Regions from separate parts of the Janthinobacterium sp. HH106 genome, predicted to be linked through region 1. Evidence: predicted binding sites of a transcription regulator. Region 1 holds the regulator's gene; each other region holds the start of a gene.
What was found. The regulator LexA, encoded in region 1, represses DNA repair genes until DNA is damaged. The targets are predictions, from matches to a motif close to ACTGTATNNNNATACAGT.

Region 1 (7,735 bases):
TTGTTCTGCTTCGATCGAATGCGGCGGAATACGGAGGGAATCCAGTTGCGGATCAGAGGGGGCGTTCATGGCGCGAATTATACCCGCTTCGGCGTGCCGGCAAAAATAAAGGGCTGAAAATGAGCGAAAAAAAGGCCACAAAAAAGCCGGGCGAACCCGGCTTTTCATAGTGCGGCAGCGCTTGCGGGCCAGGCCCGCAGACGATTACGCGTTCGCGTCTGGAACGACAGCGATAACAACTTCCACGACCACGTCGGTGTGCAGAGCAACCGAAACGTTGTGCTCGCCAACGATCTTCAGCGGGCCGGTAGGCATGCGGATTTGTGCTTTTTCAACAGCAAAACCTTGCTTGGTCAGCGCTTCAGCGATGTCGAAGTTGGTGACGGAACCGAACAGACGGCCATCGACGCCAGCTTTTTGAGCAACTTGAACGGTCAGGCCGCTCAGTTTTTCGCCCTGGGCTTGCGATGCGGCCAGTTTGGCGGCAGCAGCTTTTTCCAGTTCGGCGCGCTTGACTTCGAATTCAGCCACAGCGGTTGCCGTAGCACGACGTGCCAGGCGTTGCGGGATCAGGAAGTTACGTGCGTAACCGTCTTTGACTTTGACGACTTCGCCGAGGTTACCGACGTTTACAACTTTTTCTAACAGAATGATTTGCATAGTTCTTCTCCAGGAATATCTGACCGATTAAGCGTGGTGCAGATCGGTGTATGGCAGCAGCGCGAGGAAGCGAGCGCGCTTGATTGCGGTGTCGACTTGGCGCTGGTAGTGCGCTTTGGTACCGGTCAGGCGTGCTGGCATGATCTTGCCGTTTTCCTGGACGAAGTCTTTCAGCGTGTCGACGTCTTTGTAGTCGACTTGCTCAACGTGAGCTGCCGTGAAGCGGCAGAACTTCTTACGTTTGAACAAAGGGTTTTGCTGTTTGCGTTTTTCTTTAAGCTTGAGCTTATTTTTGTCGAACTTTTTACCGAATGCCATGTCAGGCTCCTGTATCTAAAATGCGCTAGTCAGAATTGACTGCACTAAAATCAATGATGTGAAACACCAAACTCTTGCTGTTGCGGCTCTTCCTGGCCAGGAAACCCGTGAACTGATACACCCCGCCCAAGCTTGCCTGACTGAACCGGCCTGAAATTTCGCCAGCGGCTAGCGCGGCAACATCAAACTCGGTCAAACGGGCAATCCCTGCTTCCATCTGCTGCGAACTGTGTTGCAATACTGCATTCACAATCGGCAGCCCTGCCGGGGTATAGCGCAATATTTCGCGCTCGGCAATGATGGCGGTGACTTGTAGCTGGTTCAGCGCACGATCCTGGTCAAGAATTAAGCTGCTGCTGCGGCTGGAGCGGCTGCTGGTGCTTCGGTGCGGTGGCTTTTGGCCGCGTCTTCGCGTTGTACCGATTTCATCATCGGCGAAGGAGCTGTTTCAGCTTTCTTCATTTTAACGGTCAGGTGACGCAACACGGCATCATTGAATTTGAATGCTGTTTCCAACTCGACCAGGGTCTCGTTGTCGCATTCGATGTTCAGGCAGATGTAGTGTGCTTTAGGCAGCTTTTGGATCGAGTAAGCCATTTGACGGCGGCCCCAATCTTCCACGCGGTGAACCGAACCGCCGCGGGTGGTTACGCTGGCTTTGTAGCGTTCGATCATCGCGGGCACTTGCTCGCTTTGGTCCGGATGGACGATAAAGACTATTTCATAATGACGCATGCAAACTCCTTCAGGTCGGATTGATAATCGCCCACCCCGGCGTCAAGACGGGTGTGGGAAGGTCAGCCGAAGATTATAACCGCCTTTTGCAAACGTTTCAATCATTGCTTGCGCCAGCACCCGAAAAGCCCGCGGACCACCGTGCTTTTCGACCGGGAACAAGTATTTCTTGCGAAATTCGCCGAAAACACGGAAATCCCCTTGCATAGTGGGCGATACTGTACAAAAATACAGACTGTTCATATAGACAGCATTTTAGTATGCACCCACCGCTCATGATCAAGCTGACAGCACGACAAGAACAAATCCTGAACCTGATCAAGGACGCGATTGAAAACACGGGCTTTCCTCCCACCCGTGCCGAAATTGCCAATGAACTGGGTTTCAAATCGGCCAATGCGGCCGAGGAGCATTTGCAGGCCCTGGCCCGCAAGGGCGCGATCGAGATTTCGCCCGGCACCTCGCGCGGCATCCGCCTGATCGGCGCGGCAGCCGAAGCGCCGCCATCGAAAGTGCCGGCGGCACTGCTGATGTCGCTGCCCCTGATCGGCAGGGTGGCCGCCGGTTCGCCCATCCTTGCCCAGGAAAACCTGGAAGCGAGCTACAACGTGGACCCCGCCCTGTTTTCGGCCAAGCCCGACTTCCTGCTGAAGGTACGCGGCTGGTCCATGCGCGACGCCGGCATCATGGATGGCGATTTACTGGCCGTCAAAAAGGTCGACAGCGCCAAGAATGGCCAGATCGTCGTGGCCCGCATCGGCGACGAAGTCACGGTCAAGCGCTACAAGAAGACGGGTTCCGTCATCGAATTGCTGCCGGAAAACCCCGATTTCAAGGTCATCACCGTGTCGCCGGAAGATGAATTTGCCCTGGAAGGCTTAGCAGTCGGCTTGATGCGCAGCTGGCACTGATTGAGCGCGCCCTCATAAACCTACTGCGCAGCCCACTCTCGGGCATCCGTTGCTCGCTAGCTGGGCGCCCCCGTACAATGTACAGCTCCGCTACTCAACCCGATATTGGACTTGCTCGCTACGGTTTCTGAAGGCACGAAGACATTACCATTGAACGGCGAAAAACAAAGGGCCGCAACAGCATGACTGTTGCGGCCCTTTTCATTTGTCCGGCGACTTATACATCGAGTGCTTGGCGGAAATCCTCAAGCAGATCCACCTCATCCTCGATACCGACGGAGACGCGGATCAGCGATTCGGCGATGCCCATGCTGGCGCGGCGCTCGGCGCCCATCTCATAGAAGATCGTGTGGGCGACGGGAATGACGAGGGTACGCGTGTCGCCCAGGTTGCTCGCGGGAATAGCCAGATTCAAACGATTGAGGAAATCGAAGCAATCGATGCCATCCTTCAATTCAAAGCTGAACAGCGAACCATAGCTGCGGAACAGGTCGCTCGCCAAGGCGTGCTGCGGGTGCGACGGCAAGCCCGGGTAGTGCACGGCCGCCACTCTCGGGTCGGCCTGCAACATGGTGGCCAGCGCCAGGGCGTTCGAGCAGGTGCGGTCCATGCGCAAGGCCATGGTTTCCGCGCCGACGGCGATATGATGCGCAGCTTCCGGACCCAGCGAGGCGCCGAAGTCGCGCAAGGCCTTGGCACGGATCTGCGCGATGCCCCACTGCGCGGGCGCCGCCTTCTTGTAATTCTCGAAAATATTCGGATACTGCGTCCAGTCGAACACGCCCGTGTCCGTCAAGCTGCCGCCCAGCGCATTGCCGTGGCCGCCGATGGATTTCGTCAAGGCATTGACCACGAGGCCCGCGCCCACGGCTTTCGGGCGGAACAAATACGGCGTCGTCATCGTGTTGTCGACGATGTACAAGATGCCCTTTTCGCGGCACAGGTCACCGATTTTTTTCAGGTCGGCGATCTGCGTGCGCGGATTGGCGATGGTTTCCACGAACACGATGCGCGTGGCAGGCGTGATGGCGGCCGCCACGTTGGCCACCTCGGTGGCGTCGACGAAGGATACGGCGATGCCCTGCCCCGTCACCGTTTGCCACAGGCTGTTGGTGTTGCCAAACAAAAAGGCCGACGAGACGACATGGTCGCCCGCGCGCAGCAGCGACTGCACCACGGCGCCGATGGCGCCCATGCCGGTGGCGAAGCACAAGGTCGCCACGCCGTCTTCCATCTTGTTGACCTTGTCTTCCAGCGCGGACACGGTGGGGTTGCCCTGGCGGCCATAGCGGAAACCGGGTTCCTTGCCCTGGAATACGGAAGCGAGCTGGCGCGCATCGCCGTAGCCGAAGGCGACGGAGGTGTGCACGGGCTTGTGCAGCGAACCATGCTCGATGCCCTTGCGGCGGTCGTTATGCAGGATGGTGGTGGTAAAGCCGTAGTTTTTTTTATCGTTCATGATCGCGGAGCAAAAAAAGCCCGGCGCTAGCCGGGCAAGATAATTACGCTTCTGTCGTTGCCAGGTTCAGGTTCAGCTGGGAACGCGGCGTATCTTCGGGCGCTGCCGCCTTCGGATGGTGGCGCGCATATTCCAGGCGGTCCAGGTATTCCTGCGACACGTCGCCCGTCACGTAGACGCCGTCGAAGCACGAGGCCTCGAAGTTGGTCAGGGCCGGGTTGACGTCGGCGATCGCCTGCTTGAGCGCGCCGATATCCTGGTAGACCAGGTAATCGGCCGTGATTTCGCGGCACACTTCTTCCGTCGTGCGGCCGTAGGCGATCAGCTCGTCGCGCGTCGGCATGTCGATGCCGTACACGTTCGGATAGATGACGGGCGGCGCGGCCGAGGCGAAGATGACTTTCGTCGCGCCCGCTTCACGCGCCATCTGCACGATTTCACGGCTGGTGGTGCCGCGCACGATGGAATCGTCGACGAGCAAGACCACTTTATCCTTGAATTCGGACGGGATCGCGTTGAGCTTCTGGCGCACGGATTTCTTGCGCGCCGCCTGGCCCGGCATGATAAAGGTGCGGCCGATGTAGCGGTTCTTGATGAAGCCTTCGCGGTATTCGATGTTCAGCGCCATGGCCAGCTGGATGGCGGCCGGACGCGAGGAATCGGGAATCGGCATGACCACGTCGATATGCACGCCTGGCAATTCGGCGCGGATCTTCTCGGCCAGGTATTCGCCCATTTTCAGGCGCGTGGCGTACACGGAGGCGCCGTCGATGACGGAGTCGGGACGGGCCAGGTAGACGAATTCGAACACGCAGGGGTTCAGGCTGGCATTGTCGGCGCACTGGGCGCTGTGCAATTTCTTGTCGGCATCGATGAAGACGGCTTCGCCGGGACCGATGTCGCGCACGAAGCGGAAGCCCATGCCTTCCAGGGCCACGGATTCGGAAGCGATCAGGTATTCGGGACCCTGCTCCGTTTCATTGATGCCCAGGCACAGCGGGCGGATGCCGTGCGGGTCGCGGAAGGCCAGCAAGCCGACGCCGGCGATTTGCGCGACGGCGGCATAGCCGCCCTTGACGCGACGGTTCAGCACGGTCACGGCCTTGAAGATGGCTTCCGGGTCCAGGTTCAGGCCCGTCGTCGCTTCCTGGATTTCATGCGCCAGCACGTTGAGCAGCACTTCCGAATCGGAATCGGTATTGATGTGGCGGCGGTCGTTCTTGAACATTTCCAGCTTCAACTGTTCCCAGTTGGTCAGGTTGCCATTGTGCGCCAGGGTGATGCCGAACGGCGCATTCACATAGAACGGCTGTGCTTCCTCTTCGCTCGACGAACCGGCCGTCGGGTAGCGGCAATGGCCGATGCCCGTCGTGCCTTGCAGCGAACGCATGTTGCGCGTGCGGAAGACGTCTCGCACGAGGCCGTTGGCCTTGTGCATGGAAAACATACTGCTGTGATTGGTCGCAATCCCTGCCGCGTCCTGACCGCGATGTTGCAGGAGCAACAATGCATCATAGAGCAATTGATTGACAGGTTGATGGGAAACGACGCCGACGATGCCACACATGGTGTGCTCCTAAACTGTGCTACTGATTTTAAAAAAATTCAAAATTTCACATGCTGCGCGTAAGCGGCAGGCAGATAAGGCTTGATGGCGCGCGCGCCCTGTTCCGCGAGCGGACTGAGCAGCGCGTTTTTCCAGAATGGCTGCTGCGGTATGGAAGTCATGCCACACAAGATGACGGCGGTCAGCACGATCACAAGGCCCCGCGCCACGCCGAACAGGCTGCCCAGGGTGCGGTCGGCCAGACTCAGGCCTGTCACCTTGACGAGCGCGTCAACCGTCATGGACAGCAATCCCATCAAAATGCGCACGCCGATGAACAGCACTACGAAAGCCAGCAATAAACGGATCGCTTCGCCCGGCACGGCTTCCGGCAGAAATTTCGCCAGGGTGGCGCCATAGGCATTGGCGATGACGAACGCCACGATCCAGCTGACCAGGGACAGTATTTCCTTGACCAGGCCGCGCATCATGCTGATCAGCACGGAAGTCACCAGCACGAACAGCACCAGGTAATCGAAGATCGTCACGCGCATTCAGCCTTGCAACATCACGCCGGCACCAGAGAGCCGCCCAGGCCCAGCTTTTGCAACTTGGCGCGCGTCTTTTCCGCGTCTTCGCGGCTGCCGAACGGTCCCACGCGCACGCGGATGCGCTCGCCCGCCGGACTGGAGACTTTCTGCGTGTACGACTTGATGCCCGCTTCGCGCAGCTTGTCCTGCAATTCATCGACCTTGTCCTGCGTCGCCAGCGCCGCCACCTGCACCACGAACTTGCCGCTGCCGGCGTCGTGGGCCTTGTCTTGCGCTTTTTCTTGCGGCTTGTCTTGCGGCTTGCCTTCCAGGATGGCCAGCGCGCGCGCGGCATCGTCGGCCGATTGCGCCGGCTTGGCAGGCTTGGCCTCAGGCTTGGCTTCGGGCTTTACTTCATGCTTCGGTTCAGGCTTGGGCTCATGTTTCGGCTCCGGCTTGGCTTCATGCTTCGGCTCGGGCTTCGGTTCCGGTTTCGGCTCCACCTTGACAGGCTTCGGTTCGGGCTTGGGTTCGGGTTTCGGCTCCACATAGGCCGGCTTGACCGGTACAGGCTGGGCGGCGGCCAGCACGGGGGCCGGCGTCGGCTTGGCCGCAGGCGGCAGCGGCGCGTCGACGATTTCCTCGGACTGGTCCAGGCCATTCGATGCGGCCTGGACCGGAACGGCCGGCACAGGCGCCGGTGCAGGCGCCGCCTTTTCCTTCGACGGAATGTCGATGGCGATATCGTTGAACGGTGCTTTCGGCTCCGAATCGAGCAGCATCGGCAAGCCGACGGCGACGCCCAGGGCCAGGGCGACGGCCCCGACCAGGCGGCGGCGTGCGCGCTTTTTTTCAGGCAAGACCGGATCCGGTGCTTCCTTGCCGCCACGGCGCGATCCGCCGCCACCCGAGGTGTTGGCGGCGCGCTTGCGGGTCGGCGACTGTGCTTCGCCAGGGACATAAAAGCCGCTGTCTTCGCCAGAGGATTCTTGCTTGTTTTTAAACAGTTTCGAGAACAAGCCCATGCGTGATTTTCAGTCGAGTGCGTTTCAGTGAAGTGAGGATTTTCGGGCCTTCATCACGCCTGCAACGGTGAGGAAAGAACCAAAGACCACAATTCTATCATTCTCACCGGCCCGGCTCATTGCATTTGCAAAAGCTTGTGCCGGATCATCGAAAATAGACACAGTATGTTCGCTGCTGTCGGGCTTATCTTCGAGCATGATCTGCACCTTGGCGGCCAGCTCGGAAGCCGTGGCCGCGCGCGGCGAAGGCAGGCCCGTCAGGCACCAGTGGTCAACGTGTTCACTCATCGCGGCCAGCACGCCATCGATATCCTTGTCGTGCATGGAACCGAATACGGCATAGGTGTACGGGTGGAAACCCATATTACCGAGGTTCTGGTTCAGCGCCGACGCAGCGTGGGGGTTGTGCGCCACGTCGAGGATCACGCTGGGGCGACCAGGCAAGACCTGGAAGCGGCCCGGCAGTTCCACCGTCACGAGGCCAGTGCGCACTTCCTGCGCGCCCACGGGCAGTTTCAGCTTCAGCACTTCCAGCGCGGCCAGCACGGCCG
Region 2 (7,735 bases), on a different contig from region 1:
GCTGCGATGCGCGTTCGGCCTGCTGCGGCTGATACACCTTGCCCTGCTTCAGGCGGCGCAGCAGTTCATCGGCGGGGATATCGACCAGCACCACTTCATCGGCGCGGTCGAACACCGTGTCGGGCAGGGTCTCGGCCACGCGCACGCCCGTGATCCCGCCCACCACGTCGTTCAGGCTTTCCAGGTGCTGCACGTTGACGGTCGACAGCACGTCGATGCCGGCCGCCAGCAATTCCTCGACATCCTGCCAGCGCTTCGGATGACGCGATCCGGCCACGTTCGAGTGGGCCAGTTCATCCATCAGTATCAGCGGCGGCGCGCGGCGCAGGGCCTCGTCCAGGTCGAACTCGTACAGGGTCTTGCCCCGGTACTCGATGGCCTTCAGGGGCAGCACGGGCAAGCCGTCCAGCTGGGCCGCCGTATCCTGGCGTCCATGCGTCTCCACCACGCCCACCAGCAAGTCCTGGCCGTCGGCCAGCAATTTGCGGGCGGCCGCCAGCATCGCGTAAGTCTTGCCGACGCCGGCCGAGGCGCCGAAATAGATGCGCAGCCGGCCGCGCGCGGCTTTCTGTTCCTGCGCCTGCACTTGCGCCAGCAGGGCATCAGGGTCGGGGCGTTGGCTGTCGTTGGGGAGCATGTTGTATTTTAATCTTCTTGGGCATTGTAGGTCGGATTAGCGCGTCCGAAGGGCGCGCGTAATCCGACAACATCGTTGGCCTGGCTGGTGGTGGTGTCGGCTTACGCTGCGCTAAGCCGACCTACGCCGACCTACGCCGATCCAGGCCAACGTTTGCCGACCTACGCACCGTTGCCAGCTTACTTTGCCATGGCATCCAACGCCAGATTCAGTTCCAGCACATTTACGCGCGGTTCGCCGAAAAAGCCGATATACGCGGTTTTCTGCACCTTGGCGATGGCGTTTTCCACCTGCGCCAGCGGCACGGCGCGCACGCGGGCCACGCGGGGCGCCTGGTACAAGGCGCCCGCCAGGCTGATTTCCGGGTCCAGGCCGCTGCTCGACGCCGTCACCAGGTCGACGGGGATCGGCTTGCGGTTGCCGGGATCGGCTGCCTGCAGGGCGGCGATGCGCGCCTTGACGGCGTCCACCAGGGCCGGATTGGTCGGCCCCTGGTTCGAGCCGCCCGAACCGGCGCCGTTATTGGCCATCGGCGCGGTGGCCGACGGCCGGCCCCAGAAATACTTGGGCGAGGTAAAGGACTGGCCGATCAGCATCGAGCCGACGGGCTTGCCCCCACGCTCGACGATGCTGCCGTTGACTTCATCGTTGAAGGCCAGCTGGCCGATACCGGCCGTGGCAAACGGATAGACGACGCCGCAGATCACGGTCAGCGCGGCAAACAGGACCAGGGCGGGACGTACGATAGTGCTCATGATGGTTCCTTTAGACTAAATTGAGGGCGGACAGCAGCATGTCGATCAGCTTGATCCCGATGAAGGGCAAAATAATCCCGCCCAGACCGTAGATCAGCAGGTTGCGGCGCAACAGGCTGGCCGCGCCGATAGCCCGGTACTGCACGCCTTTCAGCGCCAGCGGAATGAGCACGACGATGATCAGGGCATTGAAGATCACGGCCGACATGATGGCCGACGCGGGGCTGGCCAAATGCATGATGTCGAGCGCCTTCAATTGCGGATAGGTGCCCACGAAGGCGGCCGGGATGATGGCGAAGTACTTGGCGATGTCGTTCGAGATCGAGAACGTCGTCAGCGAACCGCGCGTCATCAGCATCTGCTTGCCGATTTCAACGATTTCCAGCAGCTTGGTCGGGTTCGAATCGAGGTCGACCATGTTGCCCGCCTCCTTCGCCGCCTGCGTGCCCGAGTTCATGGCCACGGCCACGTCGGCCTGGGCCAGCGCGGGCGCGTCGTTGGTGCCGTCGCCCGTCATCGCCACCAGGCGGCCTTCGGACTGGTAGCTGCGAATCAGTTTGAGCTTGTCTTCGGGCGTCGCTTCGGCGAGGAAATCGTCCACGCCCGCTTCGGCGGCAATCGCGGCCGCCGTCAGCTTGTTGTCGCCCGTGATCATGACGGTCTTGATGCCCATGCGGCGCAATTCCGCGAAGCGCTCCTTGATGCCGCCCTTGACGATATCCTTCAGTTCCACGGCGCCCATGACGCGGCCGTCGTCGACCACCACCAGCGGCGTGCTGCCGAGGCGCGCGATGTCGTCGACGGCGCGTCCCACCTCGGCCGGATACGGCTGGCCCAGCGCTTCCACATACTTTTTCATGGAATCGGCCGCGCCCTTGCGCAGCTGGCGCACCTGCTGTTCGCCCGGAATATCCACGCCGCTCATGCGCGTCTGCGCCGTGAACGGGACGAAGGTGGCGTGCAGGCTGGCCATCTCGCGTTCGCGGATATTGAACTTCTGCTTGGCCAGCACGACGATGCTGCGCCCTTCCGGCGTTTCATCGGCCAGCGAGGCCAGTTGCGCCGCATCGGCCAGCTGCTGTTCCGTCACGCCGGGCGCCGGCACGAAGCTCGACGCCTGGCGGTTGCCCAGGGTGATGGTGCCCGTCTTATCGAGCAGCAGCACGTCCACGTCGCCGGCCGCTTCCACGGCGCGGCCCGAGGTGGCGATCACATTGGCCTGCATCATGCGGCTCATGCCGGCCACGCCGATGGCCGACAGCAGGCCGCCGATGGTGGTCGGAATCAGGCACACGAGCAGCGCGATCAGCACGGTGATCGTCACCGGCGTGCCGCTGCCGGCCGCCGCCACGGAAAACAGCGAGTACGGCAGCAGGGTCACGGTGACGATCAGGAACACGATCGACAGGGCGACGAGCAGGATCGTCAGGGCGATCTCGTTCGGCGTCTTCTGGCGCTTGGCGCCTTCGACCATGGCGATCATGCGGTCAATGAAGGCTTCGCCCGGGTTGACGGAAACGCGCACCAGCAGCCAGTCGGACAGCACGCGGGTGCCGCCCGTCACGGCGGAAAAGTCGCCGCCCGATTCGCGGATGACGGGCGCCGATTCGCCCGTGATGGCGCTTTCATCGACGGAGGCCACGCCGGCCGTCACTTCGCCGTCGGCGGGAATCACGTCGCCCGCTTCGACCAGCACCATCATGCCCTTGCGCAGGTCGGTCGCCGGCGTGGGCAGCCAGGAAGTGCCGTATTTCGGCGTCTGCATTTTCTTCGCCATCACCGTCTGCTTGAGGGCGCGCAGCGAAGCCGCCTGCGCCTTGCTGCGGCCTTCGGCCAGCGCTTCGGCGAAGTTCGCGAACAGCACGGTAAACCACAGCCACACGGCGACGGCGACGATGAAGCCGAACGGCGCTTCACCCTGGCCACCGCTGATCCCGGCCTGGGTCGCCAGCAGGGTCGTGATGATGCTGCCGACATAGACGACGAACATCACGGGGCTGCGCCACTGCGTGCGGGGGTCGAGTTTTTTGAACGCATCGACGATGGCGGGGCCAATCAGTGCGGAATCGAACAAAGTCAGGCTTGTGCGTGACATGGTAGCCTCTTATTTGATGAAAAGTTGCAGGTGTTCGACGATCGGGCCCAGGGCCAGCGCGGGAACGTAATTCAATACACCAACCAGCACGACGACGCCGATCAGCAGGCCGATGAACATGGGGCCGTGCGTGGGCATGGTGCCGGCGTTGGCCGACAGGCGCTGCTTGGCCGCCAGCGAACCGGCCACCGCCAGCACGGGCACGATCACGCCGAAGCGGCCGAACCACATGGCGATCGCCAGCATCACGTTGTAGAACGGCGTGTTGGCGGACAGGCCCGCAAACGCGCTGCCGTTGTTGTTGGCCGCCGACGTGAAGGCGTACAGGATCTCGGAGAAACCGTGCGCGCCCGGATTGGCCACGCCGATCTTGCCCGGTTCGACCATCACGGCGATCGCCGTGCCCGTCAATACGAGGGCTGGCGTAATCAGGATGGCCAGCGACACCATCTTCATTTCATACGCCTGGATTTTCTTGCCCAGGTATTCAGGCGTGCGGCCTATCATCAGGCCGGCGATGAAGACGGCCAGGATGGCGAACATCAGCATGCCGTACAGGCCCGTGCCCACGCCGCCGAAGACCACTTCGCCGAACTGCATCAGCAGCAGCGGCACCATGCCGCCCAGGGGCATGTAGGAGTCGTGCATGGAATTGACGGCACCGCACGACGCGGCCGTCGTCACCGCCGCGAACAGGGTCGAGGAGCTGATGCCGAAGCGCGTTTCCTTGCCTTCCATATTGCCGCCCGATTGCAGGCTGCTGGCCTGCTGGTCCACGCCCAGTGCCTGCAACGCCGGATTGGCTTGCTGCTCGGCGCTCATCACGCCGGCCGTCATGACGACAAAGATCAGGGTCATCGCGGCCAGCACGGCCCAGCCCTGGCGCATGTCGCCCACCATGCGGCCGAAGGTGAAGCACAGGCCGGCGGGAATGATGAAGATGGCCAGCATCTGCAGGAAGTTCGACAGCACGGTCGGGTTTTCGTACGGATGCGAGGAATTGGCATTGAAGAAGCCGCCGCCATTCGTGCCCAGCAGCTTGATCGACTCCTGCGACGCGACGGGGCCCATGGCGATCGTCTGCGTCGCCGCCACTTGCGCTTCCATCACGGGTTTGCCGGCGGCGTCCAGCACGGGCTGGCCGTCGGCCGTCACCTTCGGCGTTTCATACGCCACGTGATCGAGCAGGGTCACTTCCTTGTAGGCGGAAAAATTCTGGATCATGCCTTCGCCCATGAAGACGACGGACAGGGCCAGGGACAGCGGCAGCAGGATGTACAGGGTCGAGCGCACCAGGTCGACCCAGAAATTGCCGATCGATTTGCCCGAGCGCGAGGCAAAGCCGCGCACCAGCGCGAAGATCACGGCGATGCCGGTGGCCGCCGAAAAGAAGTTCTGGCAGGCCATGCCCAGCATCTGCGTCAGATAGCTCATGGTCTGTTCGCCGCCGTAGCCCTGCCAGTTGGTGTTGGCGACGAAGCTGACGGTGGTATTGAACGAGGAATCGGGGCTGACGGCGCCCAGACCCTGGGGATTCAAGGGCAGGAAACCCTGCAGGCGCTGCAGGCCGTAGACGAAGACGGCGCCCACGGTATTGAATACGATCAGGGCGATGGCATAGCTTTTCCAGCCCATGGCCTTGTCGGCGGGAAGGCCGGACCAGCGGTACAGCAGGTTTTCCAGCTTTTGCAGCCAGCCCAGGCCGCGCACGGGGCCATCGCCGGCCACCCTGGCCATGTACAGGCCCAGCGGATAGCCGGCGGCCAGCAGCACGGCCAGGAAGGCCACCAACAACAGTATCGATTGCGTCGTCATCACAGTTCCTCCGCCTTCAGCAGCGCCACCAGCAAATACACGAGCAGGCCGGCCGAGACGACGGCGCCCAGCACATAAAACGCGTTCATTTGACGCTCCCTAATTTGTCGCAGGCGACGGCAAAGCCGGCCGCCACGACGAAAAACACGGCAATCAAGCCGAGATACACGAGATCCATTCCCACCCTCATTCAGGTTTGTTTTGATAGTGAGCAGATTAGCCAAAAGGGTCTAAAAAATTCGTAAAGACTGGGAAGGCAGCTGTAAACAAGATGTAAAAAAGGCGGCTTTACCGCATAAAATCCATCACAATTGGCGCAAAACCACGCGCGCGGCGCACCGTTGTTGCCCTGGAGTAGCGCTATTGCTCCCCGGACAAGATAGAATGCGCGAGCGTCCGCACAAGGACGCCAAGCCTGCCGCACTGCCCTCCCCCAGTGACGCTGGACGGGATATACTGTATATTCATACAGTTATCGCCGCCGCTGTCATTGCGCCCCGCAGTGCCCTGGCGTGGCGTTCCAACCACTGTCTTTACTTAGCTTGAACACGTATGGCCACTAAAAAACCAGCATCCGACTACAGCGAATCATCCATCCGTGTCCTGAAAGGACTGGAACCCGTCAAGCAGCGCCCGGGGATGTACACCCGCACTGAAAATCCGCTGCACATCATTCAGGAAGTGATCGACAATGCCTCCGACGAGGCGCTGGGCGGTCATTGCACGCATATCGCCGTGACGCAGAACACGGATGGCAGCATCACCGTCGAAGACAATGGCCGCGGCATTCCCGTCGGCCTGCACCCGGAAGAAGGCGTGCCGACGGTGGAAATCGTGTTTACGCGGCTGCACGCGGGCGGCAAGTTCGACAAGGGTTCGGGCGGCGCCTACGCGTTCTCGGGCGGCTTGCACGGCGTTGGCGTGTCCGTCACCAATGCGCTGTCGACGCGCCTGGAAATCACCGTGTGGCGCAAGGAAAGCGACGGCAACGGCTTGCACCACATGGTGTTTGCCAACGGCGACGTGATCGAGCCCCTGAGTTCCCGCCCCGCCCCGCGCGACGGCAAGAAATCCGGCACGCGCGTCACGGCCTGGCCCGATGCAAAATACTTTGATTCGCCGAACATCTCGCAAACGGAGCTGCAACGCCTGCTGCGCTCGAAAGCCGTGCTGCTGCCGGGCGTCACCGTCACGCTGACCAACGCGAAGACGGGCGATACGCAGACCTGGCAGTACGCGGAAGGCTTGCGCGGCTACCTGACCGAAACGCTGGCGCAGGTATCGAATGGCGAAACCCTGATTCCCCTGTTCGAAGGCGCGCAATACGCGGGCCCGGACTCGGAAGGCTTTGCCGAAGGCGAAGGCGCAGCCTGGGTGGTGGCGTGGACGGAAGAAGGCGCCATCGTGCGCGAATCGTATGTCAACCTGATTCCCACCTCGAATGGCGGCACGCACGAATCGGGCTTGCGCGACGGCCTGTTCGGCGCCGTGAAAAACTTCGTCGAAATGCACTCGCTGCTGCCCAAAGGCGTGAAGCTGCTGCCGGAAGACGTGTTCGCGCGCGCATCGTTCGTGCTGTCGGCCAAGGTGCTGGACCCGCAATTCCAGGGCCAGATCAAGGAACGCCTCAATTCGCGCGACGCCGTGCGCCTCGTATCGACCTTCACCAAGCCGCCGCTGGAACTGTGGCTGAACCAGCACGTCGACTATGGCAAGAAGCTGGCCGAGCTCGTGATCAAGCAGGCGCAGTCGCGCCAGCGCTCGCTGCAAAAAGTGGAAAAGAAAAAATCCTCGGGCGTGGCCGTGTTGCCGGGCAAGCTGACCGACTGCGAATCGTCGGACATCGCGCGCAATGAACTGTTCCTCGTCGAGGGCGACTCGGCGGGCGGTTCGGCCAAGATGGGCCGCGACAAGGAATTCCAGGCGATCCTGCCCCTGCGCGGCAAGGTCCTGAACTCGTGGGAGACGGACCGCGACCGCCTGTTCGCCAATAACGAGATCCACGACATTGCGGTGGCCATCGGCGTCGACCCGCACAGCGTGGGCGACTCGCCCGACCTGTCGGGCCTGCGCTACGGCAAGATCTGCATCCTGTCGGATGCGGACGTGGACGGCTCGCACATCCAGGTACTGCTGCTGACCCTGTTCTTCAAGCACTTCCCCGTCCTGATCAACAAGGGCCACATCTGCATCGCCCGTCCGCCTTTGTACCGCGTGGACGCGCCGGCGCGCGGCAAGAAGCCGATGCAGAAAATCTATGCGCTCGACGACGGCGAGCTGGTCGCCATCGAGGACAAGCTGCGCAAGGAAGGCGTGAAACAGGGCGCCTGGTCGATCTCGCGCTTCAAGGGCCTGGGCGAAATGAACGCCGAGCAGCTGTGGGAAACGACGATGAATCCGGACACGCGCCGTTTGCTGCCCGTCACGCTTGGT
Region 3 (7,735 bases), on a different contig from region 1:
AGGCAGATGCCAAAACCCGTCAGCATGCCGGCCAGCGCGCCCTGGTAATTGGCGCGTTGCCAGAAGACACCGAGCACCAGCGGCGGGAACAGGGTCGAGGCGGCCAGGGAGAAGGCCACGCCCACCAGCGACAAAATGTCGGCCGGCTTTTGCGAGGCCGCATAGGCGGCGATGAAGGCCACGGCCAGCAGCAGCAGTTTGGAAATCGTCACGCGCTTTTGCGTCGAGGCGCTGGGATCGACCACCTTGTAATAGACGTCGTGCGACAGGGCGTTGGAGATGGCCAGCAGCAAACCGTCGGCCGTCGACAGGGCGGCGGCCAGGCCGCCGGCCGCCACCAGGCCGGAAATCACGTAGGGCAGGCCGGCGATCTCGGGCGTGGCCAGCACCAGCACGTCGGCGTCGATGGAAATTTCCGCCAGTTGCACGATGCCGTCGCGGTTGACGTCGACGATGCTGATCAGGGGACTGAGCTTGTCCACGTTGGCCCAGTACGATACCCAGGTGGGCAGGTTCGCGTATTGCGTGCCGACCAGGGCCGAGTAAATGTCGTACTTGACCAGCACGGCCAGCGCGGGAATCGTGAGATAGATCAACAGGATGAAGAACAGGGTCCAGAACACGGACACGCGCGTTTCGTGCACGGACGGCGTGGTGTACGATCGCATGAGGATGTGGGGCAGGGCGGCCGTGCCCAGCATCATGCAAAACACGAGGGCCAGGAAATTGTTGCGCTTGATATCGGATTGCTCGCGGTCGGCGGCGGGAAACGGTTGCGCGTGCGGAATGATCGGCTCGGCGCGTTTCTGGTTTTGCGCCTGCATGGCCTGCCACAGCACGCGTGCCTCGTCGGGGCTTTTGGGATAGGCGATCAGGTAGCGCTCCGCGTTGCGGATGTCAAACAGCGAGGTATTGCGCTGGCGCAAACTGTCGAGCTGGCGCTGGGCCGCCAGGCGGCCTTGCTCCCAGGAGCCGGGCAAGCCGTCGATGCGCGCCTGGTAGCTTTGCGCGCGCTGGCGGAAGATGGCCCGCACTTCGTTTTCTTTCGGGTCCGTTTCCAGCACGTGTTCGCGCGCGCTTAGTTGCGGCAGCACCTTGCCGTAGGCGATCTGCGGCACGGGATTGTCCGCATGCTTGACCGACAGCCACATGGCGGGAATCAGAAAGGCAACGAGGATGATGATGTACTGCGCCACCTGCGTCCAGGTGATGGCGCGCATGCCGCCCAGAAAGGAGCAGACGAGGATGCTGGCCAGGCCCAGGAAGATGCCGACGGAAAAATCCACACCCGTGAAGCGCGAGGCGATCAGGCCGACGGCGTAGATCTGCGCCACGACATACGTGAACGACACGATGATGGTGGCGGCCACGGCCACCACGCGCACGCTGGCGCCCCGTTTGTCGGTGCCGCTGCCGTAGCGCGCGGCGAGGAAGTCGGGAATCGTGTACTGGCTGAACTTGCGCAGGTAGGGCGCGATCAATAGCGCCACCAGGCAATAGCCGCCCGTCCAGCCCATGATGAAGGCCAGGCCGTCGAAGCCGTTCAGGTACAGGCCGCCCGCCAGGCTGATGAAACTGGCCGCCGAAATCCAGTCGGCGGCCGTGGCCATGCCGTTGAACATGGCCGGCACCCGGCGCCCCGCCACATAGTATTCGGTGACGTTCGAGGTGCGGCTGATGACGCCGATGGTGGCGTACAGGGTGATGGTGACGAGCATGAACAGGTAGCCGATCCACGCGCGCGGCATGCCTTCCTGTTCCAGCACCGACAGGGCCAGCAGGAAAGCGGCGAAACCGGCGGTAAACAGCAGGTAGTAACGGCACAGGCGCGCAAAGAAGCTGCGCTGGCCGCTCATGCTTGCTCCTCGGCATGGAAAGCCCGGTCCAGGCGCCGCATGCGCCAGGCATACAAGGCGATGATGGCCAGGTAGACGAGAGAGGCGCCCTGGGCCGCCATATAGAAGGGCAAGGGCCAGCCGAACAGGTTCAGGTGCAAGAGCTCGCGCGCATAGAACACGGTCAGAAAGCCCGTCAGCAGCCAGATCAGCAGAAGGATGGCCGTCAGGCGCCGCGTCTTGCGCCAGTGCACATTGCGGCGCGCCTGCAGTTCGGGGCCGGGCGCGCGCGCGGGCTGCAGCGGCGCCGCGGGAAGGCTGGGCTTATCCATACGTGATGTCGTCCTCTTTTGGCGCTTCCGGCAACAGCAGGGCGATGCTCAGGCGCAGCAGGGTGCCTGGCAACTTCGGCGAAGTGGCGCGCGGATTGTTAAAAATATCGACTTCGGCACCATGCTGCTGCGCAATCTCGCGCACGATGGCCAGCCCCAGGCCGCTGCCGTCGACATTGCTGCCAAGAATGCGGTAAAAGCGCTCGAACACGTGAGCCCGCTCTGCCGGCGCAATGCCGGGCCCCGTATCTTCCACTTCCAGGATGGCCAGTTCCAGGGTGCTGCGCACGCGCACCGTGACGCTGCCGCCAGCTGGCGTGTAGCGCAGGGCATTGTCGATCAGATTGCTCAGCAGCTCGCGCAGCATCATGGCATTGCCGGAAATCATGATCGAATAGGCGGGCTGTTCGAAGCCCAGGTCGATATGCTGGGCAAACGAGGCTTGCACCCAGTCCTGCACCACGCCGCGCGCCAGCTCGCTCAGCTCGATCGGCTCGAACGCCGTGCCCGCCTGCGGCTGGTTTTCCGCGCGCGCCAGGGCCAGCAGCTGGTTGACCAGGCGCGTGGCCGCTTCCGAGCTTTTCGCCAGCTGCAGCAGCGAGCGGTGAATCTCGTCGTGGTCTGTCTGGCGCAGGGCCAGCTCCGATTGCATGCGCATGCCGGCCAGCGGCGTCTTCATCTGGTGCGCCGCATCGGCGATGAAGCGTTTCTGCATGTCGATCGACAGCGACAGGCGCGCCAGCATCTCGTTGAGCGAACCGACCAGCGGCGTGATTTCCTCGGGCACCTGGCCCGATTCGATGGGAGATAAATCGTCGGGCGGCCGGGCGCGTATGCGTTCCTGCAATTGCGCCAGCGGCGACAGCCCGCGCGCCAGGGCGAACCAGACCAGGGCCAGGATGACGGGCAGGATGATGAACTGCGGCAAAATCACGCCCTTGATGATTTCATTGGCCAGCTGGGCGCGCTTTTCCAGCGTCTCGGCCACTTGCACCAGCGCGCGGTGCGGTTCATCGTCGTTGCCGGCGGGAATATCGAGATAGCTGAACGCCACGCGCACGGGCGTGCCGTGGATGGTGTCGTTGCGAAACAGCACCATGCCGCTGCGGTATTTGTCGGGGTCCTGCGGCGGCGGCAAGTCGCGGTCGCCGTCGAGGTATTCGCCGCGCGGACCCACCACCAGGTAATACAGGGTGTCGACGTCGTCGCCGCGCAGGAAGTCGCGGCCCTTGTTATTGCTGTTCTTGTCCGGCACGCGGCGCAGCAGCGCGCCGTCGGCCTGCTTGACCTGTTGCGTCAGCACGGTGACGCTGTCTTCCAGCGCATGGTCGAACGGCTGATTGGCGATGCCCTTGGCCACCAGATAGGTGATGGCGATGCTCATCGGCCACAGCAGCAGCAAGGGCGCCAGCATCCAGTCGAGGATTTCGCCGAACAACGAATGCTCGATGGTGTCGTCCTGCTCCGTCGTGGGCGGCTCGAACCAGTCGTCGTCGCCCGGCTCGTCCGCTGGCGCCTCGCGCGCCTTCACTTGCTGGCGGACCCGCTGGCCGGGGCTGCCGACTCGCCCGCTTCGGCGTTCAGGCGCGCCGCTTCCGAGAATTTTTCCAGGCAATAGCCGAGGCCGCGCACGGTGGCGATGCGCACGCCGCCCACCTCGATCTTCTTGCGCAGGCGGTGCACATACACTTCGATGGCGTTGTTCGACACTTCCTCGCCCCATTCGCACAGGTGGTCGACCAGCTGCTCTTTCGAGACGAGGCGGCCGGTGCGGCCCAGCAGTATTTCCAGCAAGCCCAGTTCGCGCGCCGACAGGTCGAGCATCTGGTCGTTGATGTAGGCGCTGCGCCCCACCTGGTCGTAGCTGAGGGGACCATGCTTGATGATGGTGGCGCCGCCGCCGGCGCCGCGGCGCGTCAGGGCGCGCACTCTTGCCTCCAGTTCCGACAGGGCGAACGGCTTGGCCATATAATCATCGGCACCGAGGTCGAGGCCATTCACGCGTTGTTCGATGGAATCGGCGGCCGTCAGGATCAGCACGGGCAGCAGCGAGGCGCGCGCGCGCAGGCGGCGCAGCACTTCCAGGCCGGACATCTTCGGCAGGCCCAGGTCGAGGATCAGCAAGTCGAATTCCTGGGTGGACAGGGCCGTATCGGCTTCCTGCCCATTTTTGACGCAGTCGATGGCATAGCCCGACTGGCGCAGCGAACGGGTCAGGCCATCGGCCAGTACGCTGTCATCTTCGGCAAGTAAAATACGCATGGTGAGACTTCCTCGGCTTGCGGCATAGAAGCTTGTATTGTGTTTCATTTCCCGCAAGGTGGCGAGTTTTTGTGAAAAACCAGGCTTGTATTGATCTGTTTCAAAACAAATCCACGTTCCGCTTGCATTGATCACTGTTTTTTTATACAGTACTGTCTGTGTAAAGAATTTAACCCACTGGCGCTATCGCAGGCTGCACGGTTCACGTAGATGCGTCACGTGAATCCGCAACTGTAGAACGGCTGAAAGAACATATGGACGATAAAAAAGCTGTAGTACCCGCATCGGAAAAAGCCAAGGCGCTCGCCGCCGCACTGGCGCAGATCGAGAAGCAGTTTGGCAAAGGTTCGGTCATGCGCATGGATGCCAGCGCACCGATCGAAGAAGTGCAAGTCGTGTCGACCGGTTCGCTCGGCCTCGATATCGCGCTGGGCGTGGGCGGCTTGCCGCGCGGCCGCGTGGTGGAAATCTACGGTCCGGAATCGTCGGGTAAAACCACGCTGACCCTGCAAACCATCGCCGAAATGCAAAAACTGGGCGGCACTTGCGCCTTTATCGATGCCGAGCACGCGCTCGACGTCGGTTACGCGCAAAAGCTGGGCGTGAACCTGCATGAATTGCTGATCTCGCAACCTGACACGGGCGAGCAGGCACTGGAAATCTGCGACGCCCTCGTGCGTTCGGGCAGCGTCGACCTCGTCGTCATCGACTCCGTGGCCGCACTGACGCCACGCGCCGAGATCGAAGGCGACATGGGCGATTCCCTGCCAGGTTTGCAGGCGCGCCTGATGTCGCAAGCGCTGCGCAAGCTGACCGGCTCCATCAACCGCACGAATACCCTGGTCATCTTCATCAACCAGATCCGCATGAAGATCGGCGTGATGTTCGGCAGCCCGGAAACGACCACGGGCGGCAATGCGCTGAAATTCTACGCTTCCGTGCGCCTGGACATCCGCCGCACCGGCTCGATCAAGTCCGGCGATGAAGTGATCGGCAACGAAACCAAGGTCAAGGTCGTCAAGAACAAGATCGCGCCGCCGTTCAAGGAAGCGCACTTCGACATTCTGTACGGCGCCGGCACCTCGCGCGAAGGCGAAATCCTGGACCTGGGTTCGGATGCCAAGATCGTGGAAAAATCCGGTTCGTGGTACAGCTACAACGGCGAACGCATCGGCCAGGGCAAGGACAACGCCCGTGCCTTCCTGCAAGAGCGTCCGGCGCTGGCCCGCGAAATCGAAAACAAGGTCCGCGCTTCGCTGGGCGTGCGCGAACTGCCGCCGCTGGCCGCTGAAAAGCCGGAAAAAGCGGATAAGGCCGCCGACAAGGCTGCCAAGGCTGCGGAAACCAAGGCAGAGTAGGTCGGATTAGCGCGGCAAAGCCGCGCGTAATCCGACAGCACCACAGACGTCAACAATGTTGTCGGATCAGACGTCAACAATGTTGTCGGATTACGGCCCAAGGGGCCTAATCCGACCTACGCATGGCTTGTTGCAAGGTGTGACCATGATCGCCGTCCCGCGCTGTTGCGCCGGGCGGCGATTGTGTTTGGGTGATGTGATTGTGGAATGAAAGACAAGGTGGGTGTATGGCCGCAGTACAACTAAGCCTGAAGGGCAGGGCGCTACGCTTTCTGTCGATGCGTGAACACAGCCGCATGGAATTGCGGCGCAAGCTGCAGCGCCATGCGCAGGAAGGCGACGACGTGGAAGCCTTGCTCGACAGCCTGGAGCAAGCCAACTGGCTGTCGCAGGAGCGCTTTTCCGAGTCCTTGATCCACCGCCGCTCGGCCCGCTTCGGCAACAGCCGCATCATGGCGGAGCTGCAAAGCCATGGCATAGGCGGCGAAGCGTTGCAGGAACTCAAGGCGGGCCTGGCCGAAGGGGAAGTGGCGCGCGCCTGCGAGGTGTGGCGCCGCAAGTTTGGCCAGGTGGCGCAGGATGCCGAGCAGCGCAACAAGCAGATGCGTTTTTTGATGCAGCGCGGTTTTTCGCAGCGCGCCGTGCAGGTGGCCTTGAAGGGGCTGGATCCCGACGAGGAATAGCTCATCCAGGGCTGCCCGGCCGCCACGCCGTGCCGCCAAGAACTGCGCTTTCAAACGTCGTCTGATTCCAGTATGGTGACGCCGCGTGATCGGGTATGCTGGCGCTCGAACGCTGTGCGATACGCGCAGCACCACTGATCGTGACAGGATGCAAGATGAGCAACTGGAATGCCGGCTATGTGGCCGAAATCGCCTATACCTATGGCTATTACGAAGAATTGAACCCTCTGCGCCTGCGCCTGCCCTTGCTGGCCGCCGGCCTGGCCTTGCCTGCCAGCGGCACGGCTTGCGAGCTGGGCTTTGGCCAGGGCGTCAGCGCCAATATCCATGCGGCGGCGTCCGCCACGCGCTGGCACGGCAATGATTTCAATCCGTCCCAGGCCGCCTTTGCGCAGGAGCTGGCCAACGCGGCCGACGCTGGCGCGCAGTTCACGGATGAATCGTTCGCGCAGTTTTGTTGCCGCGACGACTTGCCCGATTTCGACTTTATCTGCCTGCACGGGATCTGGAGCTGGGTTTCGGCGGAAAATCGCGCGCTCATCGTCGACTTCCTGCGGCGCAAGCTGAAGGTGGGCGGTGTCGTCTTCATCAGCTACAACACGCAGCCAGGCTGGGCCGCAATGATGCCGATGCGCGACTTGCTGGCCGAACATAGCCGCGTCATGAGCGCCCCGGGCCAGGGCGTGCTGGCCAGAGTCGCTGGCGCCATCGATTTCGTCGACAGGATGATCGCCACGCAACCGCGCTACCTGGACGCCAACCCGCAACTGGCGGACCGCTTCGAAAAACTCAAGGCGATGGATGGACATTATCTTGCCCATGAGTATTTCAATGCCGATTGGCAGCCTATGGCCTTTTCCAGCGTCGCGGCCATGCTGGGCGAGGCCAAGCTCGAGTTCGCCGCGTCCGCCAACTATACCGCTCTGGTCGACATGCTGAACCTGACGGCTGAGCACCAGCAGTTCCTGGCCGAGATACCCGATCCTATTTTTCGCGAGACGACGCGCTCCTTCCTCGTCAACGAGCAATTCCGCAGGGATTACTGGGTCAAGGGCGCACGCAGGCTGACGCCGTTCGCCCAGGCCAGTGCCTTGCGGGCCGTGCGCGTGATGCTGGCCGTGCCCCGCGACGAAGTGGTGTTGAGCGTGCATGGCGTGCTGGGCGACGCCGATATGGACGAGCGCGTCTATGCGCCCGTGCTGGACGCCATGGCTGACCATCGCGTGTACACGATAGGCGAACTGGAGCAGCAACTGGCTGGCAGC
Region 4 (7,735 bases), on a different contig from region 1:
CGACTATCAGGTGGGCAAGCAGGTGCTGCTGCGCGTGGCGCAGGTCGAGCACCTCGAGCACGCGTGGAGCGGCGGCGACGCCAGCCTGCCGTTCAACGACAAGGCCAAGCCCGACGCCAGCAAGATGCTGCTCGATTTCTTCGCCGGCCACCGCCGCCGGTAAGCGGCTCGCCGCGCGCCCACTGGTACGCATCGTTTTTCCCTTCCCGGCATGCCCGCGCCAACGCGCCGGCATGCTGGCGCGCCCTTTTCAGGGCAGGCGCCATTCCCGCAATGCCATGGAATTATCGTAAGTGGTATTGCTGCGGTATTTAAAAATCACAAAAATCGGCGTTAAAAATACTAATTGGTATACAATTGGTATACGTTTTCAGTGTGAGATGTGTCCGCCGTCCCATGCCCCGACGGCTGGCATGCACTGACGGCAGCCACCCACGTTACGGAACGCGCCATGTCCATCAAGTCCAAGCAGTTGCTGTGGTTTTTTGCGTTTTTTCTCGTCTTCGAACTGAACATCTATCTGTCGAACGACATGATCATGCCGGCGATGCTGGGCATCGTCGACGAGTTCCAGGCGGAGAAAAAGTTTGTCCCCCTGTCCCTGAGCCTGTATTTGCTGGGCGGCAGTTCCCTGCAGATTTTCCTGGGGCCATTGGCCGACTGCATCGGCAAACGCAAGCTGGTGTTGACCGGCAATGCCTTGTTCCTGCTGGCCACCTTGGCCGTGCCATTGACCGCCTCGATCGAGCAATTTCTCGCCGTGCGCTTCATCCAGGGCATGGGCTGCTGCTTCATCTTCGTCGGCTATGCCATGATCCATGAACTGTTCGACGACATGGCCGCCGTCAAGCTCAGCAGCATTCTGTCGAGCACCACCATCCTCGCGCCCCTGGCCGGTCCCATCCTCGGCAGCGCCATCATCAGCCGGCTGGACTGGCGCTACGTCTTTTTCCTCTCCGGCCTGCTGGCGCTGCTGTCCTTGCTGGGCCTGTTCAAGACCATGCCGCGCGCGGCCCCCAGGGGCACGCGCCTGGACCTTGCCGCCATCGTGCGCAGCTACGCGGCCATTTTCAGCAACAAGCGCTTCATGTTCGGCATGTTTACGGCCGGGCTGGCCACCGTGCCCCTGACGGCCTGGATCGGTTTCTCGCCCATCTTCGTGCTGCAGGAAATGGGCGCCTCCTACGCCACGTATATCGCCCTGCAATGCGTGATTTTGTCGGGCTTTGTCCTCAGCAGCATCGCCATCCAGCGCCTGCGCCAGGATTTCCCCCTCGTCCATCTGCTGCGCCTGGGCGGGCTGATCGCGGCCGCCGGCATGCTGGGCGCCGGCGCGGGCCGCCATCACGTCGACGTGTTCGCCGCCTGCATGTTTGTCTATTCCATCGGCTTCGGCCTGTTCAATGGCGCCCTGATACGCAGCGCGATTACGGCCAGCAAGGAATCGGTGACCTTGACGACGGCTGCCATGAGCTTGTTGTACTGCATTTATCTGTCCGCCTGGCTGCAGCTGTACAACGTGCTGTGCCAGCGTTTCGGCTATGCGCTGGAAACGTATGCGCTGCTCAATATCCCCGTCATCGTGGTCATCGCCGCCTGCCTGCTGCTATTTACGCGGGGCATGGCGGGGCGCCGGGAAAGCGAGGTGCTGCTCGCCCGGCACTGATGGCGCAGCGATGCGCATGTTGTCGACCTTGTTTTACCTCCTGCGAAGTTTATTGACACTCTCCTGCGGAAAATGGTGCGCCCATGAAAATAGATGACCTGGCCTCGAAACACGATCAAGCAAAGATTTTCAACCTGGAATACGAGTTCCGCATCAACCGGCTGAAGCTCGATTACATCACTCTGGCCGATGTGCGGCCCCCTGGCATTGATCTGGAACAACTGGCCGCGGAACACCAGGCGGGGATCGCCGCCCTGCGCAGCTTCGTCGGTCTGAACTTTAACCATTTCAATGCGGCAAGCTGTTCCTCGCTCAGCTGCATCCCCACGCGCGCCCTCGGTGACGACGAGCGCTACCTGCACCGCATCTGGATGGGCGGACCGCTGCCCGCCATCGCATTTGACGCGATCGGGCAGTGGGGCGCGGCGCTGGAAGAAGTGCGGCACAACGGCGGCGCGCCGTATGTCTCCATCCTGTGGGTGTGGGATGCGCAGCAGCTGCGCAATGACGAACGCTTCAGCCCCACGGGCGGCGCCGGGCGCTACACGATAGGCCGCTATGCCATCGGCGGCACGACCCTGCACATCAATTCGCTGCGCGCGCTGGCGCTCGACTTCGCGCCGGCCCGCTTCGACATTCTCGATATCCTGCATACGCAGCGCTACTTCGCCACCCTGTCCGATTATTTCCGCATCCTCATCATGTGCGAATACGGCGGCATGTACATGGACGTCGATACGATCCCGCACAATCCGGCGACGATTTTCCTGATGAAGCCGGAAGTGCCCGACTATTTCCAGCGCAAGAGTGATGACAGCGAAGAGCGCCGGCATGTCAGCTGGATGAATCTGTTTCTCGATGAAACGGGCATGCTGATCGCCAAGAAAAACGACGCCGCGTTGCGCGTGATCCAGCGTAATGTGAACCTCGCCTATGCGGGCATCGATGCGCAGATTCCCCGTTCCTGTCCGCAATTCGAGGCGCAGCTGTTCGGCCAGTTCTATGCGGAATGGAAGAAAAATCTGGGCGTGACCCTGCTCAGCCATGCCGAGTTCTACCAGCGCTATTGCGTGCTGTATGACGGCGTGCGCGAAGCGGTGGCGGGCGGCATCCGCGGCATGCGCTTGCTGGACGATATCATTACCGGCATGCACATCCCCTTGAGCGACGAAGAGCGGCGCGCGTATGCGCGCTGCGTGGCGCGGCTCGACGAGATCGACTGGCAACTCGATGATCCTTTGCGCCTGCCCGACATCGTCGACGTGTTCGACATCGAGGAAGTGCCGCGCATGGCGTATGCGGCCCAGCTGCGGGCGGACATCGATCACTTCCACTATTACTCGGTGCTCTCAAGCGATCCGCAGCTCGATCGCGTAAATGACGTTTTTTGCCGCTACCTGCTGGCCCACCGTTCTCAGCATATTGCCGCCGGCAATTTCTGGCGCCCCACCGTCGGCCGCCACGGCAGCCGCATGCCGGCCGTCAGCGAGGCCGCCCCGCCAGGTGACGAGGCGCAGGCGGGCTTGCTGTCGCATGCGCCGCTCAAGCTGGTGGCAGGTGAACTGCTGGGCGACGAGGCGAAGAACCGCATGGCCAAACTGCTGTTTGCCACCAGTTATCTGGAATACTGCTCGTTCGGCAATAAACTCAATCTGCAGTTCGTCGAATTGCAGCGGCGGCAAAACATCGATCCGTATCTGGCGCACATCCACGGCCTGCATGACGAGGACGAGCGCTTCATCGGCTTTTTCACGGCCGCGACGATGGACGAGTTCCAGGCCTGCGGCGCCGTGTCATATTACCGTGACGATATGAAGGCGCTCGACGATGCGTATGACGCCTTCGTGCTCGCGCATGCGCGCGCCGACGACTGTTTCGTCAGCAGCCTGGCCATCGACGAGAAATACCGCGGGCAGGGCCTGTTCCGGCAAATGTTCCATGAAATCCGTGACCTGGCCAGCCGCAAGGGCTGTGCGCGCATCACCCTGACGGTGTGGGAAAAGAGCGAAGCGCTGCAAGTGTATCTGCACAAGGGTTTTCGCAGCGTGGGCACGTTCGACTATGCCTACAGCCTGTTCTATGACCGGCTGCATTTCCTCGTGTATGAGGGAAACTGAGGGGAAACTGAGGGAGAGCAGGGGCGGCCGGCAGCCGCCCCGCGAGGGTGCTTACAAGGCCAGGAAGGCCAGGCCCGCCACGGCCGTCGGCAGCAGGGCGCCGGCCAGCAGGCCGACGGCGCCGATCGATTCATCCTTGAAGCCGCGGCGCAGCAGGGCCACGCCGGCCGGGTTCGGCGCATTGGCGATGACGGTCAGGCCGCCGCCGGCCACGGCGCCGGCCATCAGCATGTATTTCGCTTCGTCCGTCATGCCGACGATCAGCGAACCGAGGTAGGTGAGGGCTGCATTGTCCGTGATCGCCGTCAAGCCCAGGGCGCCGAAGAACAGGGCCAGCGGCTTCAGACTCGAGACGATCGGTTGCAGCCACCATTGCTGCATGCCGCCCAGTACCACCAGGCCGCCGAGGAAGAAGCCGACCAATAAACCCTCTTTCAGGATCAGCGGGCTTTGATAGCGCTCATACGCCTGCACGAAGCCGAGGAAGAACAGGAACAGGCCGATGAACAGCACGGGATGATGCGCCAGGGTGACGACGCCGGCCAGCACGATCATGTGCACGAGGCTGACGGCCAGCGGCACTTTCGGCGCTTCGACTTCACCGGCTTTCGGCTTGATGTCGGAGGTGTTGCTATGCAGGTATTTGCGCAGCAATATGCTTACGCCCGTGGCATTGACCAGCACGGCGATGGCGGCTTTCCAGCCGAAATGGGTGGCCATGAAGGCGCTGTCCCAGTTCCATGTGGTGGCTACCATCAGCACGGGCGGCGCCGCATACGAGGTGAGGGTGCCGCCGATGGAAACGTTGACGAACAGCACGCCCAAGGCGCCGTATTTCAGCCATTCAGGGATGCCCGGGCGGAAGATTTGCGGCGCCAGCATCAGCGCGGCCAGGGTCATGGCGGCCGGTTCCGTGATCAGGGAGCCCGTCAGCGGCACGAGCGCCAGGCCCAGCCAGACGAGGGCCAGTTCCGTGCGCAGCGGCATCACGCGCGCCACGCCTTTCAACAGGCGCTGCACGGCGTCGAGCACGGGGCGCGAGGCGGCCACGACCATGACGACGAAGACGAACAGCGGTTCCGTGTAATGGCGCGACTCGGCGTACTCGATGGCCGCATCGCTGCCCGAGACAAAGGCCATGATGATGATCAGGATGAAGGCCCAGAAGCCGAACACGACTTCCACTTCGCCCAGCAGATGCAGCAAGCCCGCATGGCGGGGGTGGCGCCGCGATAATGTTTCAAACGATTTGGCGGCGAAGGTGTGGATGAGCGCAAGGCCGAAGACGATGGCGCTGATGAGTTGGATGGTGGTCAAATGCGTTTCCTTATGGACGGAGGAAGCCGCCCGGTGCATTGCCGAGCGGTAAGGAGAGTGCTTATGGTACAGCAATCGATGCCAGAAACGGGGTTTTTCGGACATGGCGGAGCGGCCTGCGGGCAGGCGCTGCGCAGATAAGCCTTGCCAAAAGCGGGTCCGGATAGTACTGTATATGCATACAGTATTCATCTTGATATTCAATTATGCAACATTCCCAATTGATGGCGTCGCCGGAAGCCTTGCACCCGTCCCTGTGGCGTGCGTCGCAGCTGGGCCAGGGCGCCGCGCGCTGCCTGGATACGGGCTTTGCCGCCCTGTCGGCGCAGCTGCCCGGCGGCGGCTGGCCCAGCGGCAGCCTTATCGATCTGCTGGTGCAGCAGCCGGGCAGCGGCGAATTGCGGCTGCTGGCGCCCGCGCTGGCGCAGCTGCCGGGCTTGCCCATCGTGCTGCTGCAGCCGCCCCATCCGCCGCAGGCGCTGGCCCTGGCCGCGCAGGGGCTGGCGCCGTCGCAATTGCTGTGGCTCAAAAGCGCCGGCAGCAAGGATGCCCTGTGGGCGGCCGAGAACATCTTGCGCAGCGGCACGTGCGGCGCCCTGCTGTTCTGGCAATCGCACGTGCGCGCCGACAGCCTGCGCCGGCTGCACCTGGCGGCGCAGTCGGGCAACACCCTGTTCTGCATGCTGCGCCCCCTGCACGGCGCGCAGGATGCGTCGCCCGCGCCGCTGCGCCTGTCCGTGCGTCCGGCCGCCGGCGGCATCGAGATCGGCTTCATCAAGCGCCGGGGACCGCAGCGCGACGCGCCGTTGTTCCTGCCCCTGCAACCTCCTTCTTTACTGCTGCGCCATGCGACTCTGGATCGGCCTGTACCTGCCCCGGCTCCCGCTCGAAGTGTTTTGCCCGCGCTGGTCGGCTGACAGCCTCGGCGTGGTGCTGGAGCAGGAGCAAGTGATGGCCCTGTCGCCGCTGGCATTGGCCGCCGGCATCCGGTCGGGCATGCGCCGCGCGGGCGCGCTGATGCTGGCACCGCAGGCGCGTTTGCACGAGCGCTCGCCCGAGCTGGAAGCGCAGGCCCTGCAGGCGGTGGCGCTGGCGCTGCTGCAATATTCGCCGCTGGTGGCGCAGGGCGAGGAAGCGACCCTGCTCGTCGACGCGGGCGCCAGCCTGCGCCTGTTCGGCGGCGTGCGCGCCCTGTGCCGGCACATCGCGGCCAGCTTGCGCGCGCTCGGCTACACGGCCCAGCTGTCGTGCGCCCCCACGGCACGCGGCGCCTGGCTGCTGGCGCGCGCCGGGATGCGCCGGGGCCGGACCTTGAGCATGGCCAGCCTCGTGCGCCGCCTCGATGGCTTGCCGTGCGCCTTGCTGCCGCCCGCGCGCCCCTGGCTCGACTGGTTCGAGGGCATCGGCTGCCGCACCCTGGGGCAGTTGCGCCACTTGCCCCGGCCCGGCTTGCAGCGCCGCTGCGGCGGGGCCTTGCTGGCCATGCTCGACGACGCGCATGGCCACAGCACGGAACTGTTCGTCTGGCTCGAAGCGCCGCCCACGTTCCGCGCCAGCCTGGAACTGTTCGACCGCGTGGAGCACGCCGACGCGCTGCTGTTCGGCGCGCGCCGCCTGCTGCAGCAAATGACGGGCTGGCTGTGCGCGCGGCAATTTGCCGTCGAGCGCATACAGCTGCTGCTGGCGCACGAACGGGGCAGGGTGGCGCGCCCGCCCACCGTCATCGACCTGGCGCTGGGCGAAGCCGTCTGGCGCGACGAGCATCTGGTGCGCCTGCTCAAGGAGCGCCTGGCGCAGCTGGCGCTGGAGGCGCCCGTGATCGGCTTGAGCCTGGAAGCGCTGCAGGTGCAAGCGATGGCGCCGCCCAGCGAGAGCCTGTTCCCCGAGCCGGGCGGCACGCCGCAGGAGCGTCAGCGCCTGCTGGAATTGCTGGTGGCGCGCCTGGGCACAGACAATGTCTTGCAGGCCGCACCGCGCGCCGATTACCGCCCCGAGGCGGCCAACCAGTGGCTGCCGCTGCCGGTCAGGGGCAGTGGCAAGAACGCGCCACCCGACTTGCCGCCCGGCTTGTCCGGCATGCCCCGTCCCGGCTGGCTGCTGGCCCAGCCCATCGCCCTCTTGATGCGCGAACACCGTCCCTTCTATGGCTCGCCCTTGAAAATGGTGTCCGTTGCCGAGCGCATCGAAGCGGGCTGGTGGGGCCAGTCGCAGGCGCGCGATTATTTTATTGCGGAAGGCCTCGACCATGCCCACTACTGGGTCTACCGCGAACGCATCGCCGGCAGCGGAGAAGACGCCGCGCCGCGCTGGTTTTTGCATGGTCTGTTTGGCTGAAGGCGGTGTCCTGCTGAAACTGCCATGCTTGGCTATACTTGCTTTCTTGCGCCGCGTCTTTAATTGAAATGAAGGATATCCATGACACCGCTTTCCGACTTCCCCATCACCCAAAAATGGCCTGCCCGGCATCCCGAGCGCCTGCAGCTGTACTCGCTGCCCACGCCGAACGGCATCAAGGTCTCGATCCTGCTGGAAGAGCTGGGCCTGGCGTACGAGCCGCACCTGGTCAGCTTCGAGCAAAACGACCAGCTGTCGCCCGCCTTCCTGTCCCTCAATCCCAACAACAAGATTCCCGCCA

Region 2: JAB8_RS04155 (DNA topoisomerase IV subunit B) is a predicted target of LexA. The motif match lies at 5,758-5,775, and genes of this name have one in related genera.
Region 3: recA (recombinase RecA) is a predicted target of LexA. The motif match lies at 4,563-4,580, and genes of this name have one in related genera.
Region 4: imuA (translesion DNA synthesis-associated protein ImuA) is a predicted target of LexA. The motif match lies at 5,269-5,286, and genes of this name have one in related genera.

What each region holds. Positions count from the first base shown of each region.
Region 1 is NZ_LRIC01000040.1:15,979-23,713, reverse strand. It holds gene JAB8_RS15725 (replicative DNA helicase) at 1-69, opposite strand, end outside; gene rplI (50S ribosomal protein L9) at 205-660, opposite strand; gene rpsR (30S ribosomal protein S18) at 688-978, opposite strand; gene priB (primosomal replication protein N) at 1,004-1,303, opposite strand; gene rpsF (30S ribosomal protein S6) at 1,324-1,713, opposite strand; gene JAB8_RS29105 (hypothetical protein) at 1,756-1,956, opposite strand; gene lexA (transcriptional repressor LexA) at 1,989-2,624, shown strand; gene JAB8_RS15695 (cystathionine gamma-synthase family protein) at 2,842-4,083, opposite strand; gene purF (amidophosphoribosyltransferase) at 4,127-5,650, opposite strand; gene JAB8_RS15685 (CvpA family protein) at 5,689-6,177, opposite strand; gene JAB8_RS15680 (SPOR domain-containing protein) at 6,198-7,184, opposite strand; gene folC (bifunctional tetrahydrofolate synthase/dihydrofolate synthase) at 7,209-7,735, opposite strand, start outside.
Region 2 is NZ_LRIC01000005.1:53,321-61,055, forward strand. It holds gene JAB8_RS04130 (DUF4118 domain-containing protein) at 1-637, opposite strand, end outside; gene kdpC (potassium-transporting ATPase subunit KdpC) at 817-1,392, opposite strand; gene kdpB (potassium-transporting ATPase subunit KdpB) at 1,403-3,487, opposite strand; gene kdpA (potassium-transporting ATPase subunit KdpA) at 3,497-5,302, opposite strand; gene kdpF (K(+)-transporting ATPase subunit F) at 5,302-5,391, opposite strand; gene JAB8_RS04155 (DNA topoisomerase IV subunit B) at 5,855-7,735, shown strand, end outside.
Region 3 is NZ_LRIC01000048.1:224,305-232,039, forward strand. It holds gene JAB8_RS18555 (sodium:solute symporter family protein) at 1-1,856, opposite strand, end outside; gene JAB8_RS18560 (DUF4212 domain-containing protein) at 1,853-2,167, opposite strand; gene JAB8_RS18565 (sensor histidine kinase) at 2,160-3,698, opposite strand; gene JAB8_RS18570 (response regulator transcription factor) at 3,695-4,429, opposite strand; gene recA (recombinase RecA) at 4,684-5,787, shown strand; gene recX (recombination regulator RecX) at 6,015-6,470, shown strand; gene JAB8_RS18585 (class I SAM-dependent methyltransferase) at 6,626-7,735, shown strand, end outside.
Region 4 is NZ_LRIC01000063.1:2,136-9,870, forward strand. It holds gene JAB8_RS24160 (PHB depolymerase family esterase) at 1-163, shown strand, start outside; gene JAB8_RS24165 (MFS transporter) at 452-1,666, shown strand; gene JAB8_RS24170 (GNAT family N-acetyltransferase) at 1,750-3,783, shown strand; gene JAB8_RS24175 (putative Na+/H+ antiporter) at 3,835-5,100, opposite strand; gene imuA (translesion DNA synthesis-associated protein ImuA) at 5,307-6,017, shown strand; gene JAB8_RS24185 (DNA polymerase Y family protein) at 5,947-7,434, shown strand; gene JAB8_RS24190 (glutathione S-transferase N-terminal domain-containing protein) at 7,516-7,735, shown strand, end outside.